3 regions of the Roseateles cavernae genome follow, and region 3 is predicted to be linked to each of the others. Evidence: predicted binding sites of a transcription regulator. Region 3 holds the regulator's gene; each other region holds the start of a gene.
What was found. The regulator sigma-54, encoded in region 3, starts transcription at its own class of promoters, with help from an activator protein. The targets are predictions, from matches to a motif close to TGGCANGNAANCTGCTTT.
Positions count from the first base shown of each region.

Region 1: ABGI63_RS01910 (PEP-CTERM sorting domain-containing protein) is a predicted target of sigma-54. The motif match lies at 4,461-4,478, and genes of this name have one in related genera.
Region 2: xdp1 (exosortase-dependent surface protein XDP1) is a predicted target of sigma-54. The motif match lies at 2,992-3,009, and genes of this name have one in related genera.

Region 1 is NZ_JBDPLH010000001.1:387,601-393,549, forward strand. It holds gene ABGI63_RS01885 (ABC transporter ATP-binding protein) at 1-723, opposite strand, end outside; gene ABGI63_RS01890 (ABC transporter ATP-binding protein) at 677-1,651, opposite strand; gene ABGI63_RS01895 (ABC transporter permease) at 1,651-2,475, opposite strand; gene ABGI63_RS01900 (ABC transporter permease) at 2,472-3,437, opposite strand; gene ABGI63_RS01905 (GntR family transcriptional regulator) at 3,434-4,189, opposite strand; gene ABGI63_RS01910 (PEP-CTERM sorting domain-containing protein) at 4,523-5,173, shown strand; gene ABGI63_RS01915 (MHFG family PEP-CTERM protein) at 5,267-5,949, opposite strand, start outside.
Region 2 is NZ_JBDPLH010000004.1:213,663-219,611, reverse strand. It holds gene prsT (XrtA/PEP-CTERM system TPR-repeat protein PrsT) at 55-2,898, shown strand; gene xdp1 (exosortase-dependent surface protein XDP1) at 3,058-3,921, shown strand; gene ABGI63_RS14435 (acyl-CoA dehydrogenase family protein) at 4,058-5,236, shown strand; gene ABGI63_RS14430 (acyl-CoA dehydrogenase family protein) at 5,252-5,949, shown strand, end outside.
Region 3 is NZ_JBDPLH010000001.1:1,158,286-1,164,234, forward strand. It holds gene ABGI63_RS05510 (THUMP domain-containing class I SAM-dependent RNA methyltransferase) at 1-570, opposite strand, end outside; gene ABGI63_RS05515 (bifunctional diguanylate cyclase/phosphodiesterase) at 615-3,338, opposite strand; gene ABGI63_RS05520 (RNA polymerase factor sigma-54) at 3,424-4,929, opposite strand; gene lptB (LPS export ABC transporter ATP-binding protein) at 4,934-5,707, opposite strand; gene lptA (lipopolysaccharide transport periplasmic protein LptA) at 5,704-5,949, opposite strand, start outside.

The sequences.
Region 1 (5,949 bases), 770 kb from region 3:
GAGCTGGTCGCAGACATGGTCGACCACGGCCAGGTCATGGCTGATCAGCAAGTAGGAGAGCCCATAGCGCTCGCGCAAGTCCTGCAGCAGGTTCAGCACCTGGGCCTGCACCGAGACATCGAGCGCGCTGACCGGCTCGTCGGCGATGATCAGCTGCGGCCGCGTCACCAGCGCGCGCGCGATCGCGATGCGCTGGCGCTGGCCGCCGGAGAATTCGTGCGGATACTTGTCCAGATCGGCCTCGCGCAGGCCCACGGCCACGAGGCTGTCGAGCACCCGCTCGCGCTGCTCGGCCGGCCCCGTGGCGGTCAGCGACACCAGGGGTTCGGCGACGATGCGGCCGACCTTGCGGCGCGGGTCCAGCGAGCCATAGGGGTCCTGGAACACCATCTGGAAATCGCGCCGCGCCGCCCTCAGCGCGGCCGGCGGCAGCGCATGCAGGTCCTGCCCCTTCAGCAGGACCCGACCCTGGTCGGGCGTCTCCAGCGCCATCACCGCCCGCGCCAGGGTGCTCTTGCCCGAGCCCGACTCGCCGACCACGCCCAGCGACTGGCCGGCCCGCAGCTCGAAGCTGACGCCGCGCAGCGCCTGCAAGCTCGGCGCCGGCGCGAACAAGCGCTCGCGGGGCAGCCGGTAGTGGCGATGCAGGTTCTCGACCTTCAGCAGCAGCGACGCATCATCGATCACGCAGCGCCTCCTCCAGATGCAGGCAGCTGACCTCATGCCCCGGCTGCGGCATGGCCAGCGCAGGCGGACGCGTGCCTGCGCACTCGGCCGTCGCCAGCCGGCAACGCGCGCTGAAGGGGCAGCCAGCGGGCAGGTCCGCCAGCTCGGGCACGCTGCCGGCAATCGTCTGCAGCCGCGCGCCGCGCGCCGTGCCCAGCCGCGGCCGGGCGGCGAACAGGCCTTGCGTATAGGGATGGCCGATGCGCGCGAACACCGCCGCAGTGGGCCCGCGCTCGACCACGCTGCCGCCATACATCACCAGCATCTGCCGGACGTTTTCGGCGATCACGCCGAGGTCGTGCGAGATCAGGATCAGGCCCATGCCGCGCTCCTCGACCAGCTCGGCCAGCAGGTCCAGGATCTGGCCCTGTATCGTCACGTCCAGCGCGGTGGTCGGTTCGTCGGCGATCAGCAGGTCGGGCTCGCAGGCCAGCGCCATCGCGATGCTCACCCGCTGGCGCTGGCCGCCGGACAGCTCGTGCGGATAGGCCCCGGCACGCCGCCTCGCATCGGGCAGGCCGACGCGGTCCAGCAGGCGCACCGCCTCGTCCAGCGCCGGCGCCGCGCCCCAGCCCCGGTGCAGGCGCAGCGGCTCGGCCACCTGGGCGCCGACACGGTGCAGCGGGTTCAGCGCCGTCATCGGCTCCTGGAACACCATGGCCATGCGGTTGCCGCGCAGCACGCTGCGCTCCCGGTCACTCAGCGCCAGCAAGTCCTGACCCTGGAAGCGGATCGCGCCGCTGACCTGGGCACTCTCGGGCAGCAAGCCCATCAAGGCCAGCGCGGTCAGCGACTTGCCGCAGCCCGATTCGCCGATCAGGCCCAGGGTCTCTCCGCGCCCCAGCTCGAAGCTCAGACCGCGCACCGCCTCGGCCGGGCCGCGCCGGGTCTGCAGCTGCACGCGCAGGTCCTTGACTTCCAGCATCAGCGCGCCCTCGCCAGCTTGGGGTCGAGCAGATCGCGCAGCCCGTCGCCCAAGAGGTTGAGTCCCAGCACGGCCGCCATGATGGCCAGGCCCGGAAAGACCGCCAGCAGCGGCGCCTGGAACATCAGCGTCTGCGCCTCGGCCAGCATGCGACCCCAGCTGGGCTCGGGCGGCTGGGTGCCAAGGCCCAGATAGGACAGCGCGGCCTCGGCCAGTATCGCCAGCGCGAACTGGATGGTCGCCTGCACGATCAGCACCGAGGCGATGTTCGGCAGCACATGCTCGACGCTGATGCGCCAGGCGCCCTTGCCGCAGGCCCGCGCGGCCAGCACATAGTCGCGCGCCCATTGCGCCTTGGCGCTGGCGCGGCTGATGCGGGCAAAGGTCGGGATGTTGTGGATGCCGATCGCGGTGATGGCGTTGACGATGCCGGGACCGAACACCGCCGTCATCATGATGGCCAGCAGGATGGCCGGGAAGGCGAAGCTGAAGTCCGAGAAGCGCATCACCGCCTCCTCGACCCAGCCGCGCCGCGCCGCCGCCCACAGGCCCAGCAGGGTGCCCAGCCCCAAGCCGATGCCCACCGCGATCACGCCGACCAGGATGGAGTTGCGCGCGCCCAGCAGCAGCAGGCTGGCGATGTCGCGGCCCAGCGCGTCGGTACCCAGCCAGTGGGCCGCGCTGGGCGCCTGCAGCTTGGCCGGGATGTCGATCTCGTAGGGCGGCCAGGGGGTCCAGATCAGGGACAGCAGGGCCGCCAGCAGCAGCAGCGCGGTCAGCGCGGCGCCAAGAACAAAGCTGGGGTGTTTCAGCGCGCGCCTCATAGATCCGCCGCCTTGATGCGCGGGTCTATCCAGGCATAGAGCACATCGACGACGAAGTTGACGACGATCACCATGGCCGCCAGCAGCAGCACCGCATTGCGCACGACAATCAGGTCGCGGTTGGCGATGGCCTGGAAGATCAGCCGGCCCAGGCCCGGCAGATAGAACACGTTCTCGACCACGATGGTGCCGGCCAGCAGATTGGCGAACTGCAGGCCCATCACGGTCAGCACCGGAATCATCGCGTTGCGCAAGGCATGGCCCCACAGCGCGCCGCGCCGGCTCAGGCCCTTGGCGCGGGCGCTGCGGACGAAATCCTCGCGCAAGACCTCCAGCATCGCCGAACGCGTGATGCGGGCCAGGATGGCCGCCTGCACCACAGCCAGGGAGACGGCCGGCAGCAGCAGGGCCTGCAGCGCCGGCCAGACCCCACCGCCCTCCTCCGCGCGCCAGCCCGGAAAGCCACCGGCCGGCAGCCATTGCAAATGCACCGCGAACAGCAGGATCAGCAGGATCGCGAACCAGAAATTCGGCACCGCGATGCCCAGCTGGCTCAGGGCCATGGTGCCGACATCGCCGGGCTTGTTGTGGCGCGAGGCCGCATAGACGCCGGCCGACAGCGCGATCACCGTGGTCAGCGCCATCGCGATCAGCGCCAGCGGCACCGTCAGCGCCAGGCGCTCGGCCATCAGCTCGGCCACCGGCGTGCTGTAGGCGTAAGACAGGCCCATATCGCCGCGCAGCAGCAACCCCACCATCCAGGCTCCATAGCGAGTCCAGGCGCTGTCGTTCAGGCCGAGCTTCTCGGCCAGCGCGGCCACCGCCTCGGGCGCGGCGTCCGGCCCCATCAAGAGCTGGGCCGCATTGCCGGGCAACACCTCCAGCACACCGAACACCAGCAAGGAGGCCGCCAGCAGCGTGGCGATCAAGGTCGCGAAGCGCTTGAGCAGGAAAAGACTCATGCCCGGCCGGCCGGCGCTCGCCCGACCACGGCCGGCGGTACGGCGCGGCGCGGCCCGGTCTGCAGCTCGCCCTGCAGCTCGCGCTTCAGGCACAGAATCGTCTCGTGGATATGGGCGCGACCCAGGCGCTCGGCGGCGTCGCCATCGCCTGAGGCAATCGCCGCGACGATGCGCTCATGCTCCTCGATGGCCGGGCCGGCGCGCTCATGGCTGATCAGCACGGCCGGCGCAAACACCTGGGAGGTCTTGCGCACCAGGGCCAGCTGGGCATTGAGAAATTCGTTGTCGGCCAGCGCGATGATGGCCGAGTGGAAGTCCACATTGAAGCGGGTGTAGTCGGCCGGCGACCAGGGCTCCAAAGTGCGGCGCTGGGCCGCGATCATCGGATCGAGCAGCGCGTGCGCGCGCTCGGCACCGCGCTCGGCGGCCTGGCGCGCGGCCAGGCCATCCAGCATCTCGCGCATCGTGTAGGCATCCAGCAGCCGGCGCCGGTCGGCCCGCGCGACGCTGACGCCGCGCACCCCGTCGGCCTCCACCAGGCCCTCGCTCTGCAGCATGCGCAGCGCCTCGCGCAGCGGCGTGCGGCTGACCTTCAGGTCTTCCGACAGCTGCACCTGGCGCAGCAGCTCGCCGGGCGGGTAGAAGCCGGTATAGATGCGCTGGCGCAGCACCCGCGCAACCTCGTCGACCAAGCGCACGCGGCTCTGCCATTCAAACGCTTCCGGGGCATCCCCACCGCTCACAAGATTCATCGACCGCACCGCTGGCTCTGCTTACAACAGCCGCCATTCTGACGCGAGTCGGCCGGCGCTTCGCTCGCGTATTGGACTTTGGATACAAAGTACAGACAGGGGTTTGCCCCAGTTGGCCAGAAAACCAATGGCCATGATGGACGAGCGATCCGCGTGCTGACGTCCGGCAGGCCCGTCGCCCGCTCCCATATTTGTCGATTGACTTTACAAATTCCGACACGCGTCGCCCGAGCAAGTTACAAAGTGATTACAAAACAATGACTTAGAGAAATGGCATCAAGTTTGCTTACCTTGGGTCACCAGTCAGCACAAAGCCAGCCAAGGAGAACAGCCATGAAGTCCCAGGTCCTTTCCAAAGCCCTCAGAGGTCCGCGCTTTGCGCTGGCCACGCTGGGTCTTGCGCTGGCAGCGGCCAGCATGCCCGCCCAGGCCACCCTGACCTTGACGCCCAGCTCGGTCGGCATGATCGGCGTCATGGTGGATCCACCCAAGAATTGCGAGCCGGAATGCGTCTACACGGCGCTGGGCCTGAGCGCCGCCGATGGCGCCCTGTCGCTGCTCTACAAATCGGATGTCTCCGGCGGATCCGGCTTGGGTTCGGACTCCGGCACGTTTGCGAGCAGCTACACAACCACTTTCTCCAACTCGGCTGCAGACCCGGCCGATGCCTTGATCGAATATCTCAGCGGCGCCAGCATCGCTTGCCCGGACTGCTATCTGGCGATCAAGGACGGCAAGCACGAGCCCTCCTACTATTTCTACGATCTCAGCGCCTGGGACGGCATTGAGGACATCTTCCTCGACGGCTTCTGGCCCAACGGTGGCGCCATCTCCCATGTGTCGATCTGGGGTCGCGAGGGTGATGACGGCGGCGGTGGTGGCAGCGGTGGTGGCGGCTCCACCGTGCCGGAGCCGGGCAGCCTGGCCTTGGCCGGTCTGGCACTGCTGGGTGCGGCCGCCAGCCGTCGTCGCAAGCCCGACTGAGCATCCCTACCCGCCAATGCAAAAAACCCGCCTTTCGGCGGGTTTTTTTGACTCCTGAGCCGGCAGGCTTTCAGCCGGCCCGCCCTGTGCCCCTCAGAGGCTGACCTGGATGCTGACGCTGCGGGTATTGCCGGCTGCGTCCTTGGCAGTGGCGCTGATGCTGTGGGCGCCGGCCCTGAGCTTGCGGGTGTTCCAGCTGTAGCTGAGCGCGCCACCCTTGACCGTGGCCACCACCTGGCCGTTGATGGCCAAGGTCTGCGTGATGCCGGCCGCACCGGAGTCATCGGAGGCCTGCACCGTGATACCGACCGTGCCTGACACCTTGGCGCCGTTGGCAGGGTTGCTGATGGTCAGCACCGGTGGCGTGCTGTCGACCACCGCCACGGCCGGCGCGTTCGACACCATGACGGTCAGCGCCGCCGAGGCAGCGCTGTTGCCGGCCGCATCGAAGGCCTGGGCGCTCAGGCTTGCCGAACCGTTGGCCACCTTGCTGGAATCCCAGCTGAAGGCATAGGGCGCGCTGGTGTCGCTGGCCACCAGGCTGCCGTTGGCGCGCAGCTCGACCCGCACGACGCCGATGTTGTCGCTGGCATTGACATCCACCGCCACCAGGCCGCTGACCGTGCTGCCGCCCTGCGGGCTGGCCATCGCAACGGTGGGAGCCTGGGTATCCGGGGCCTGCGCCGCCAGGCTGGCCTGGACCGCCGCCGCCGCATTGACCCTGCCATGGCCGTAGAGCTTGTCGCGGCCGGCCGTGCCCAGATCCAGCGCGGTCG
Region 2 (5,949 bases), on a different contig from region 3:
GAGGCATTGGCGGAACGTATGATTACCACGATGCGTCAGCCAACGATTGCCCCCATGCCTTGTGCCAGCCAGACCCGGTCCCGCTCCAGTCAGCGATGGCCGCAGCGCCGCCTTGCCGGTCTGCTGCTTGCCGGTCTGAGCCTGGCTTCCCAGGCCTGCCTGGCCAACTCGGGCAAGGCGGCCACCTTCTACGAAGATGCCCTGAGCCGCTACCAGCGCAAGGACATGGCCGGCGCCATCATCCAGCTGAAGAATGCCTTGCAGCAGGACAAGAATCTGTTGCCGGTGCAGGTGCTGCTGGGACGCGCACTGCTGGCCAACGGTGATGCGGCCGGCGCCGAGATCGCCTTTGGCGAGGCCTTGCGCCTGGGTGTGGATCGCAGCGAAATCGCCCTGGCACTGGCTCAATCGCTGGCGGCCCAAGGCAAGCCCGGCCAGGTGCTGGAGCGAACCGAACTCAAGCCTGACGGCCTGCCTCCGGCGCTGCGGCAGAGAATGCTCCTGCAATACGCCTCGGCCCATGCCGACCGGGGTGATATCCGCGCCGCTTTCATGGTGCTGGAAGAGGCGCGCGGCATCGACCGGAACAATCTCGAGGTCTGGTTGCTGGAGGTGCCGCTGCGCGTGCGGGCGCGGCAACTCGATGAAGCCCTGAAAGTGGCCGAGGGCGCCGTGCGCCTGGGGCCCAATTCGGCCGAGGCGCACTATCAGAAAGGCACGGTTTTCCACGCTCGCGGAGATATCGCGGCGGCCACCGCCGCTTACGACCAGGCGCTGCGGGTCGACGCCGCGCACATCGAGGCCCGCCTGGCACGGGTCGGCGTGCAGATCGACCAGGGCCGTCGCAAAGAGGCGGCCATCGATCTGGGCAAGCTGCTGGAGCTCGCACCCGAGGATCCGCGCGGCGTCTACCTGAAGGCCCTGCTGGCACGCAGCAGCGGCGATATCGCCGCATCCAACGCTGCCCTCAACAGTGTCACATCGCTGCTCGACCCGGTGCCGATTGAATTCATCCGCTACCGCCCGCAGATCCTGATGCTCAATGGGCTGGCGCACTTCGCGCTCAACGAGTATCTGAAGGCCCTGCCCTATCTGGAGGCTGCACACCGGGCGATGGGGCCTAGCCCGCTGGTCAAGCTGCTGGCGCAGATCTACATCGACGAGAACAAGCCCGAGCGTGCTGCCGAGGTGCTGGAACCTTATCTGCGTGCCCAGCCTGCCGACAGTCAGGCCCTGGCCATGTATGCCTCGGTGCTGGTTTCACAAGGGCGCCATGCCAAGGCGACCTCGATGATGCAGGACGCCTTGCGTGGCAACGATTCGGCCGAGTTCAGGACCGTGCTGGGCCTGGGACTGCTGCAGAGCGGCCAGACGGCCAGCGGCCTTGCCGAACTCGAAGCCGCACTGAAGAAGGATCCACGCCAGTTGCAAGCCGGCATGGCACTGGTCAGTCGCCATCTGGGCAGCAGACAATTCAAGAAGGCAGGTCAGATCGCCGACCAATTGGTCAAGCACCACCCGAAGAGCCCCAGCGTCTGGACGCTGTCTGGCATCGCCAAGCAGCGCGCCGGTGACTTTGCCGGCGCACGCACCGCCTATCAGAAGGCCCTGAGCTTGGACGCGGAGCTGCTGGAGCCGAGATTGGGGCTGGCACGGGTGGAGCTGGCCTCGGGCAAGCTGACCGAGGCTGACGCACAACTCAAGACCTTGCTGAAGGCCGATGAGCGCAATGCCGATGTGCTCTTCGAAATGGCAACCCTATCGGAACTGAGGCGCCAGCCCGAAGACGCCTTGCGCTGGCTGGAGCGGTCGGTCGAAGGCAATGGCCCCGGCGCCTTGAAGGCCCAGCACGCACTGGTCGCCTGGCATCTGCGGGCCGGTGATGCCGCAGCCGCCTTGGCGGCCGCCAAGCGCCTGCTGGGTCGCACGCCTGACGACGTCAAGGCCCTGAACGCCTACGCCCAGGCTCAGTTCCTGGGCGGCGATATTCCCGGCATGCGCAGCACCCTGACGACGGCCGCGCGTAAGGCTGGCTTCGATAGCGGCCTGCTCTTGAGCGTGGCCGAGCTGCAAATGACGGCCAACGACCCCAATGCTGCCGTCTACACGCTGGAGAAGGTGCTGTCCACCGAGCCTCAGTCGACGCGGGCGCTGGCCATGAACTCCAGCGCCGAATTGCTGCGGGGAGATCTCGTCAAGGCCGAGAAGAGCGCCCGCCAGGTCCTGCAACTGCAGCCCCGTGCGGCGATCGGTCACAACCTGATGGCCGACATTCATATGGCCCGCGAGCAGCCCGGCCCGGCACAGGAATCCTTGCGTCGCGCCCTGGAGCTCCAGCCCAACAGCACCCATCTGCTGCGGCTGTTCCGTGTGCTCGCGGCACAAGATGGCGGCAAACCCGCGATCCAGCTTGCCGAGCAATGGCTGAAAGGCAAGCCCGGGGACCTGGTCGTGCGCAAGGCGCTGGGCGATGCCCAGGCGCGCACCGGCGACTTTGCTGCGGCGCAACGGTCTTATGAGGCGGCCTTGAAATTGAAGCCCGAAGACGCAGAAGTCTTGAACAACCTGGCCAATGTCCAGCTGCGCCTGGATCAGCCCGCGGCAGCGGTCAAGACCGCCGAAGCGGCGCTGCAGCAAGCACCGCGCAATCCGCTGGTCATTGACACGGCCGGTTGGGCTTATCACCGCCTCGGACAAAACGAGCGGGCGCTTCAGCTGCTGCGGGATGCCCGTCTGCGCGAGCCGGACAACCCCGAGATCCGCTACCACCTGGGCGTGGTGCTTGCCGCGCTGGGTCGAAAGGCAGAAGCCCGTGAGGAGCTCCAGATGGCGCTCAAGGGCTCACTCGCGGCCGACATCCGCGCCGCAGCCCTGCCGCTGCTCCAAACCCTCAAATGAGGGGGCACTTGGCTGTCAAAAAAGCTTACATTCCTGCCATGGGAAACCCAGGCATCGACGCTAAGTGCCTGTCAAACCTCAGAATCGTGTGCTTGGCCTGTTTTTTGCTCTGCGTCAGTCATGATTCTTTTTCAAGCTGATTGCGTTCCGGAGACATCTATGACGGCAAAAAAACCTCTGAAATGCCTGGCCTTGCTCGCCTTGCTTGGCGCCGGCTTTGCCGCACCGGCATTTGCAGCGGACTCCTGGACGTGGAAAGCCAGCACCTGCACGCAGACGGCGAGCGGGAGCACGGTGGCAGGCCCCAACGGCAATGTCAGCAATATCGGCAATGCCTATGGCTGCGGTGCCACCTCGGGCGCTGTTGTCAACAACGCAACCCTGACTGGCTGGTCGACCACCGGATTCAGCGGCGCGAGCAGCTCAAGCTACGACAAGGCTTCGGTGCGCAGGTATGACGGCGTCGAGTTCGGCATCGTCAATGACTACAACGAAACCAGCACTGGCGGTCAGCACTCGGTGGACAACAACACCCACACCGACTCTCTGCTGATCAAGTTCGATTCCGCAGTCGCCCTGAATGCGCTGAACATCGGCTGGCGCTACAACGACGCCGACATCACCATCCTGCGGTACGTCGGTGCCGATGCCCCGAACGTCCAGGGCAAGACCACGGCCGATATCAAGGCCGACATTCTTGACGGCAACGGCCAAGGCTGGGAATTGGTGGCCAATGTTTTTGATCTGGCCGCATCGACCAACACCAACAGTCCCAGCGCGACCTTCAACAACAATGCTGACGCCAGCAAGAACAAGAGTTCCAGCTGGTGGCTGATCAGTGCCTTCAATTCGAATCTGGGCGGAGTGGCCGGCGACGGCAACAAGGATTACTTCAAGCTGTTCTCCTTTGCTGGCGCTGGCAAGCAGGAGCCGTCGACCGGCATTCCGGAGCCAGCCTCCCTGGCATTGGCAGCAGCGGCCTTGCTGGCCCTGCGTGTGTCACGGCGCTCCTCACGAGCCTGAGTCAATCACCCAAGCACAAAGCGCCTCTTGCAGGCGCTTTGTTCGTTTTGGGTCGCCCAGCGAGGATTTGTCCCTGCCGAGACAGCTGTAAATCGAACGCTCGTGCTAAAAAGCAGCAAGTATTCGAGGAGACAGCATGGACCTGAACTTCACCCCCGAGGAACTGGCGTTCCGCTCCGAGATCCGGCAGTGGGTGGCCGAGAACCTGCCCAAGGACATCAGCCACAAGGTGCACAACGCCCTGCGGCTGTCCAAGGACGATATGCAGCGCTGGGCCAAGATTCTTGGCAAAAGGGGTTGGCATGGCTGGGCCTGGCCAAAGCAGTTCGGCGGACCGGGCTGGAATGCTGTGCAGCGCCATCTGTTCGAGGAGGAATGCGCGCTGGCCGGAGCGCCACGAGTCGTCCCCTTCGGCCCGGTGATGGTGGCGCCGGTCATCATGGCTTTCGGCTCGCCCGAGCAGCAGCAACGCCATCTGCCCGGCATCATGAGCGGCGAGGTCTGGTGGAGCCAGGGCTATAGCGAACCGGGTTCGGGGTCGGACCTGGCCTCGGTCAAATGCAGGGCAGAACGCCAGGGCGACAAATACCTCGTCAACGGCCAGAAGACCTGGACCACGCTGGGCCAGTACGGCGACTGGATCTTCTGCCTGGTGCGCACCGACACCGCAGTCAAGCCCCAGGCCGGCATCAGCTTTCTGCTGATCGACATGAAGTCGCCCGGCGTCACCGTGCGGCCCATCATCATGCTGGACGGCGAGCATGAGGTGAACGAGGTGTTTTTCGACAATGTCGAGGTGCCTGCCGAGAACCTCGTCGGCGAGGAGAACAAGGGCTGGACCTATGCCAAGTACCTGCTGGCCCACGAGCGCACCAATATCGCCGACGTGAACCGCGCCAAGCGCGAACTCGAGCGCCTCAAGCGCATCGCCAAGAGCGAAGGCATGCTCGAGGAGCAGCGCTTTCGCGACCAGATCGCGCTGCTGGAGGTCGACATCGTCGCGCTGGAGATGATGGTGCTGCGCGTGCTGTCGGCCGAGAAGAGCGGCAAGCAAAGCCTGGATGTCGCCGGCCTGCTGAAGATCCGCGGCAGCGAGATCCAGCAGCGCTATACCGAGCTGATGATGCTGGCGGCCGGGCCCTTCGCCCTGCCCTTCATCCAGGAGGCGATGGAAGCCGGCTGGCAGGGCGACCATATCGGCGCCGCCCATTGCGCGCCGCTGGCCAGCCACTACTTCAACTATCGCAAGACCACCATCTACGGCGGCTCCAACGAAGTGCAGCGCAATATCGTCGCCCAGACGGTGCTCGGCTGAAAGAAAGGACGGATCATGGATTTCGACTTCAATGAAGACCAGGAATCGCTGCGCGACGCCGTGCGCCGCTGGGTCGACAAGGACTATGACTTCGCTCGCCGCCACGCCAGCGTCAAGGCCGGCGGGTTTTCCAGGCCGGCCTGGGAAGGTCTGGTCGGCCTGGGCCTGAGCGCCCTGGCCGTGCCCGAGGCCCAGGGCGGCATGGGTTTCGGTCCGGTCGAGGCCATGGTGGTGATGGAAGAGCTGGGCCGCGGCATCGTGATGGAGCCCTATGCCCAGGCCGCGCTGATCGCGCCGGCCGTGCTCGCCCATGCACCGGCCGAGCTGCAAGCGGCCTGGCTGCCCAAGATCGCCGGCGGTGAGGCCCTGATCGTGATGGCTCATCAGGAGCGTGGCGCCCGCTACCGCTTCGACCAGCCAAGCACCCGCGCCGACGGTCTGCGCCTTTCGGGTGCCAAAAGTCTGGTGCCGGCCGGTGACCAGGCCGATGCCTTCATCGTCCCGGCGTTGAGCCAGGGGGGCCTGGCCCTCTACCTGGTCGAACGCAGCGCGGCCGGCGTCTCGACCCGCCCCTACAGTCTGCAGGACGGCTCGCGCGCCGCCGAGCTGACGCTCATCAACACACCCGCCACGCTGCTGGTCGGCCCCGAGCAGGGCCTGGCCGTGCTGGAGCAGGCCATCGATATCGGCATCGCGGCGCTGTGCGCCGAAGG
Region 3 (5,949 bases):
GGCTGCCAGCATCGCGGCGGCCAGGGTTTCCTTCAGCGGCGCATCGCCCTTGTCCTCGCGCCAGCCGCGCTTGAACAGCGGCTCCCCCGAGCTGTCCACATAGATCGTCGCGAACTCCGGGCCGACGTGCATGATGATGGGCAGGTCGGGGTGGCGGGTGTCGACGCTGGGGCGCTCGCCGGTGGCCTCGCGCATCACATCGCAGATCGCGTCCTTGATGCGCAGGGTGGTGAAGTTCAGGCTTTGCAGCGGCGAGCGCTGCGCAACGATGTCGACCCGTATCGTGTGGGCCGGCGTGATCCACTGGGTCCAGTCGATCTTGCGCGCCAGCGTGTAGAGATCGTCCTCATGGCGGTAGGGGCCGTCGATCAGCTCGATCAGCACGCGCTGCGCCAGCCGGCTCTCCAGATTGAGCTTCATCACCCCCTCGGCATTGCTCTTGACCGCGACGCCGCCGCGCAAGGCCTCGGTATGGGTCTTGGGCAGGATGGCGCGCACCTCCTGTTCCAGCCAGGACTCGACGCCGCTGGCGCAGGACAGGAAGAGATGCAGGGTTTCGTTCTGGGACATGGCTCAAGATGCGAGGAAGCAGGGCCGTATTGTCCGCTTTCTGTCTAGGCGGCCTCGCCCACCGCGTTCCAGCCCCCGGCCAGCGCCTCGAACGCGGCCGCCGGCAGCGGCCGGCTGAACAGATAGCCCTGGAAGGCATGGCAGCCCAGCTCGGCCAGCAGCGCGCGCTGGGCCTCGGTCTCGACCCCCTCGGCGATCACCTGCAGGCCCAGGCTGTCGCCCAGCTGGATCACGGTGCGGGCGATCGCGCGGGCGTTCGGCTCGTCGATCAGGTCGCGCACAAAGCTCTGGTCTATCTTCAGCTGGTTCAGGGGCAAGCGCTTCAGATAGGCCAGCGAGGAATAGCCGGTGCCGAAATCGTCCAGCGAGACCGCCAGGCCGAGCCGGCGCAGCTCGTTCATCAGCACGATCACGGCCTCGACATCGTTGACCAGGGCGCTCTCGGTCAGCTCGATCTTGAGCCGCTCGGTCGGCGCGCCGCTGCGCGCCAGCAGCTGCTGCATCAGGCCCAGAAAGCCTTTCTGGCGGAACTGGTGGGCGCTGACATTGACGGCCAGGCTGAGCCCGGCCAGGGCCGGCTGCGCGGCCCAGGCGGCGAGCCGGGCGCAGGCCTGCTGCATCACCCACTCGCCCAGCGGGCCGATCAGGCCGGTCTGCTCGGCCAGCGGGATGAAGACGGCCGGCGAGACATGGCCACGCACCGGATGGCGCCAGCGCAGCAGGGTCTCGGCGCCCAGCAGAGCGCCGTCGCGGCCGACCTGGGCCTGGTAGTGCAGCTCCAGCTGTTCCAGCGGCAAGGCCTCGCGCAGATCGGCCTCCAGCGCGGCGCGCTCGGCCAGCGCCGCCTGGGTCAGCGGGTCGAAGAAGCACAGCTGGTTGCGCCCGGCCGCCTTGGCCTGGTACATCGCATGGTCGGCATGCTTGAGCAGGTCCTCGCTGCTGGCGTCGCCGGCGCCCCAGATCACGATGCCTATGCTGGGCGTGCTGTGGTGCAGATGCTCGTCCAGCTGGTAGGGCTGGCCCAGCACGCGCAGCAGCTTCTCGGCGGCCGCCTCGGCATGCAGGGCGGCGATGCCGGCGTCCGCGCCGAGGTCCTGCAGCAGCACGACGAACTCGTCGCCGCCCCAGCGTGCCACCGAATCCTGCGCGCGCAGCGCGGCCTGCAGGCGCTGGGCGATGCTTGTCAGCAGGCGGTCGCCCATGCCGTGGCCCAGGGTGTCGTTGAGCGACTTGAAGTTGTCGATGTCGATGAAGAGCACTGCGCCATGCCGGCCGCTGCGCTGGCTGGCGGCCAGGCTCTGCGCCAGCCGGTCCAGCAGCAGGCGGCGATTCGGCAGGGCGGTCAGCGGGTCGTAGAAGGCCAGCCGTTCGATCGCGGCCTCGGCGCGCCTGCGCTCGGAGATGTCGCGGGCCAGGCCGATGAACAGGGTCTGGCCGCGACGCTCGATGCGCGAGACGGCCAGGCTCATCGGGAACACCTCGCCGCTCTTGCGGCGGCCATCGACATCGCGGCCCTGGCCGATCACGCGCGCCGGACCGCCGGCCAGATAGCGCTGCAGATAGTCGTCGTGCCGGCCGCTGTCGGGCGCGGGCATCAGCAGGCTGATATTGCGGCCAATGGCCTCCGCCGCCGGATAGCCGAAGATGCGCTCCGCCGCCGGGTTGAAGGAGGCGATCTGCCCGGCGCTGTCTATCGTGATCACCGCGTCCACCATATGGTCGAGGATGGCCTGGGTGTGCTGGGCCTGCTCCTGCAGCTTGAAGGCGGCCTGCTGAGCCGTCGCGAAGATCAGGCGCTGGCGGCGCTGCCACAGCAGCAGCGCCGCCGCCATGCCCAGCGACAGCAGGCCGCCGATCAGCAGCACCGCATGGAGCTGGCGCCGCCAGGGCGCCTCGATGCCTTGCAGAGCCCGCCCGACGGCCACCAGCAGGCCGGCATCGGTGCGCAAGCCGGCCGGGCTGACATGGCGGGCGGCGGCCAGGCGCTCGTCCTGGCTGATCTGGGCGCGCATGCGGTGCAGGCTGGCGTTCTGGCCGCTGGCCAGATGGCGGGCCAGGATGGAGTCCGGCATGGCCAGCAGATTGCGGCCGATCCAGCGCTCATCGGGCGGTGTCATGCTGAACAGCAGGCCGCCGGTATGGGCCAGCGCGCTCCAGGTGTCGGGCGAGGGCTGGGCGGTCTCCAGCACCAGGCGGAAGTAGTCCGGGTCCAGGCTGGCGGTGACCACGCCCTCGAAGCGGCCCTGGGCATCGAACAGGGCCCGCGCCAGGGTCAGCGTGTGCACGCCCATGACGCTGCGAAACGGCGGCGAGACATAGAGCAGCCCGGGGTCGGGCCGCTGTTGCGGCACGCTGAAGTAGTCGCGCGAGCGCACATCCAGGCCCAGCAGCTGCGGCACCGAGCTGGCTCGCACCCGGCCCTGGGCATCGACCAGCATCAGCACGCGCACGCCGGGCATGGCGCGTGCCAGGGTCTGCAGCAGCGCGGCGCTGTCCTGCGGCAGCCGCTCGGCGCGCCAGCCCCGGCGCTGCACGGCCACGGTGTCCAGCGCCGCCTTGATCGCCAGCATCTGCTGCGAGACGATGCCGTCCAGCGTCTGCACCAGCACCTGCAGCTTCTCGCCCTCATGCCGGTGCAGGGCGCTGCGCTCGGCCTGCAGCCACCAGGCTGCCGCGATCCAGGCCAGGCTGGCGGCGGCGAGCAGGGCCAGCCATTGGCGCAGGAAATGTCTCTCCGGGCGATGGGGGCTGAGATGGGCGTTGTGCATGAGCTGGAGGGCAGGAACGGCACGATAGCCGCTGACCCTCTTGGCGCTCTTGATATGTATCAACAGGCGCAGCGCCTGTGTCGCCTCACATGGCCTTGCGCAGATTCGCCGGCGCGATCTTCAGGGCTTCGCGGTACTTGGCGACGGTGCGGCGGGCGACCTGGATGCCTTGCTCTTCGAGCATGTTCGACAGCGCGCTGTCGGACAGCGGCTTGGCCGCGTCCTCGGCCGCGACGAACTGCTTGATCAGCGCGCGCACCGCCGTGCTGGAGGCATTGCCGCCGGCCTCGGTGTTCAGGCCGGAGCCGAAGAAGTACTTGAGCTCGAAGGTGCCGAAGCGGGTCGCCATGTACTTGGCATTCGTCACCCGGGAGATGGTCGACTCGTGCAGGCCCAGCTCGTCGGCTATTTCTCGGAGCACCAGCGGCTTCATCGCCAGCTCGCCATGGGTGAAGAAACCCTTCTGCCGCTCGACGATGGCTTGCGAGACGCGAAGGATGGTGTCGAAGCGCTGCTGGATGTTCTTGATGAACCAGCGCGCTTCCTGCAGTTGGGCGCCCAGCGGCGAGTTGCTGACGCCGCCGCGGGTGGCACGCAGCGCCTGGGCATAGAGCTCGTTGATGCGCAGCTTGGGTGCGACCTCGGGGTTCAGCATCACGCGGAACTCGCGGCCGACCTTGTGAACGATCACGTCCGGGATCACTGCCTGGGCCTGGCCGCGCGCGAACTGGCGGCCCGGCTTGGGCTCGAGGCTGGTGATCAGGGCCTGGGCTTCACGCAGCAAGGCCTCGTCGGCGCCGGTCAGCGCCATCAGCTTCTTCAGATCGCGCCTGGCCAGCAGCTCCAGATGCTGCTTGCACACCAGGATGGCCACCACCTGGGCCTCGCTGCGCGGCCGTGCGCGCAGCTGCAGGATCAGGCATTCGGGCAGGTCGCGGGCACCGACGCCCAGCGGCTCGAGGCTTTGCAACCACTTGAGCGCGCAGCGCAGCCGGTCCAGCAACTCGTCGCGCGCCTCGGCATCCGAATCGCCGGCGAGGGATTCGACCAGCTCTTCGAGGCTGTCCTCCAGATAGCCGTCCTCGTTGAGCGACTCGATCAGCACATAGAGCGCGGCGCGGTCCTCGGGGCTCAGCATCATGCCCGCGAGCTGCTGGTTCAGGTGCTCCTGCAGGCTCAGGCCCGGCGAGTCCTGCTCGGGGCGCTCGCCGTCTTCGTCGCCGCTGCCGGAGCCGCTGTTGCTCGGCAGCTCGCGGATGCCGTCGAAGTCATCGCGCTCGGTGCCGTTCTCCCAGTCCTCGCGCTCGGTGGCGCCGAAGTCCTCGGCCTGGATCTCGGGCGTGGTCTCGGGCTCGCCGGCGCCGCTGTCGGCACCGATCTCGTCCTGGGCCTTGCGGATTTCGGGCAGCTCGGCCGCGGCCGGTGCGTCGGGGGATTCCTCTTCGGTTTCGAGCAGCGGATTCTGGGCCAGCATCTGCTCGACTTCCTGGTTCAGCTCCAGCGTCGACAGCTGCAGCAGGCGGATCGATTGCTGCAGCTGGGGGGTGAGCGCCAGATGCTGGCTGAGGCGGACCTGTAAGCTTTGCTTCATGGGCTTACATTCGGAAATGTTCGCCCAGATAGACCTTGCGCACGTCGGCGTTGTCGACGATCTCGTGCGGTGTGCCCTCGGCCAGCACCGTGCCCTCGCTGATGATGTAGGCGCGATCGCAGATGCCCAGGGTCTCGCGCACATTGTGGTCGGTGATCAGCACACCGATGCCGCGGCTCTTCAGGAAGCGGATGATGCGCTGGATCTCCAGCACCGCGATCGGGTCGACGCCGGCGAAGGGTTCGTCCAGCAGGATGAAGCGCGGCTGGGTGGCCAGCGCACGGGCGATCTCGACACGGCGGCGCTCGCCGCCGGAGAGCGCCGGCGCCGGGCTGTCGCGCAGCTTCTCGATGCTCAGCTCGTCCAGCAACTTTTCGAGCGCCTCGTTGATGCGGGCGCTCGACCAGGCGCGGCCGTTCTCGTCCTGCTGCAACTCCAGCACCGCGCGGATGTTTTCCTCGACCGTCAGCTTGCGGAAGATCGAGGCTTCCTGCGGCAGATAGGACAGGCCCAGGCGCGAGCGCTGGTGGATGGGCAGGCGCTGCACGGCCTGGCCGTCGATGCGGATCTCGCCGGCATCGGCGCGCACCAGGCCGACGATCATGTAGAAGCTGGTGGTCTTGCCGGCGCCGTTGGGGCCCAGCAGGCCAACCACCTCGCCGCTGTGCACATCGAGATGGACGTTCTTGACCACCTTGCGCACGCCATAGCTTTTCTGCAGGCCCTCGGCCTCCAGGCGGCTGACGGCGGCGCTGGGTTCCGGGGCGGCGGCCGTCATGAAGGCTTGCGCGGCTGTTGCAAGCCCGGGCTGGTCTGCAGCGGCAGGGCCGGCTCGGAAGCGGCCGGCTCGGAAGCCGCCGCGCGCGGCATCAGCACCATGCGACCACGGCCGGCCGGGTGGGGCGAGGCCTGGCCGCCCTCGATGCTGAAGACCTCGGAACGGTTGTCGTAATGGATCACCGCGCCGACCACCTCGTCGGCCACGGTGGCGCCGCGCATGCGCCGCACCACGGCATTGCC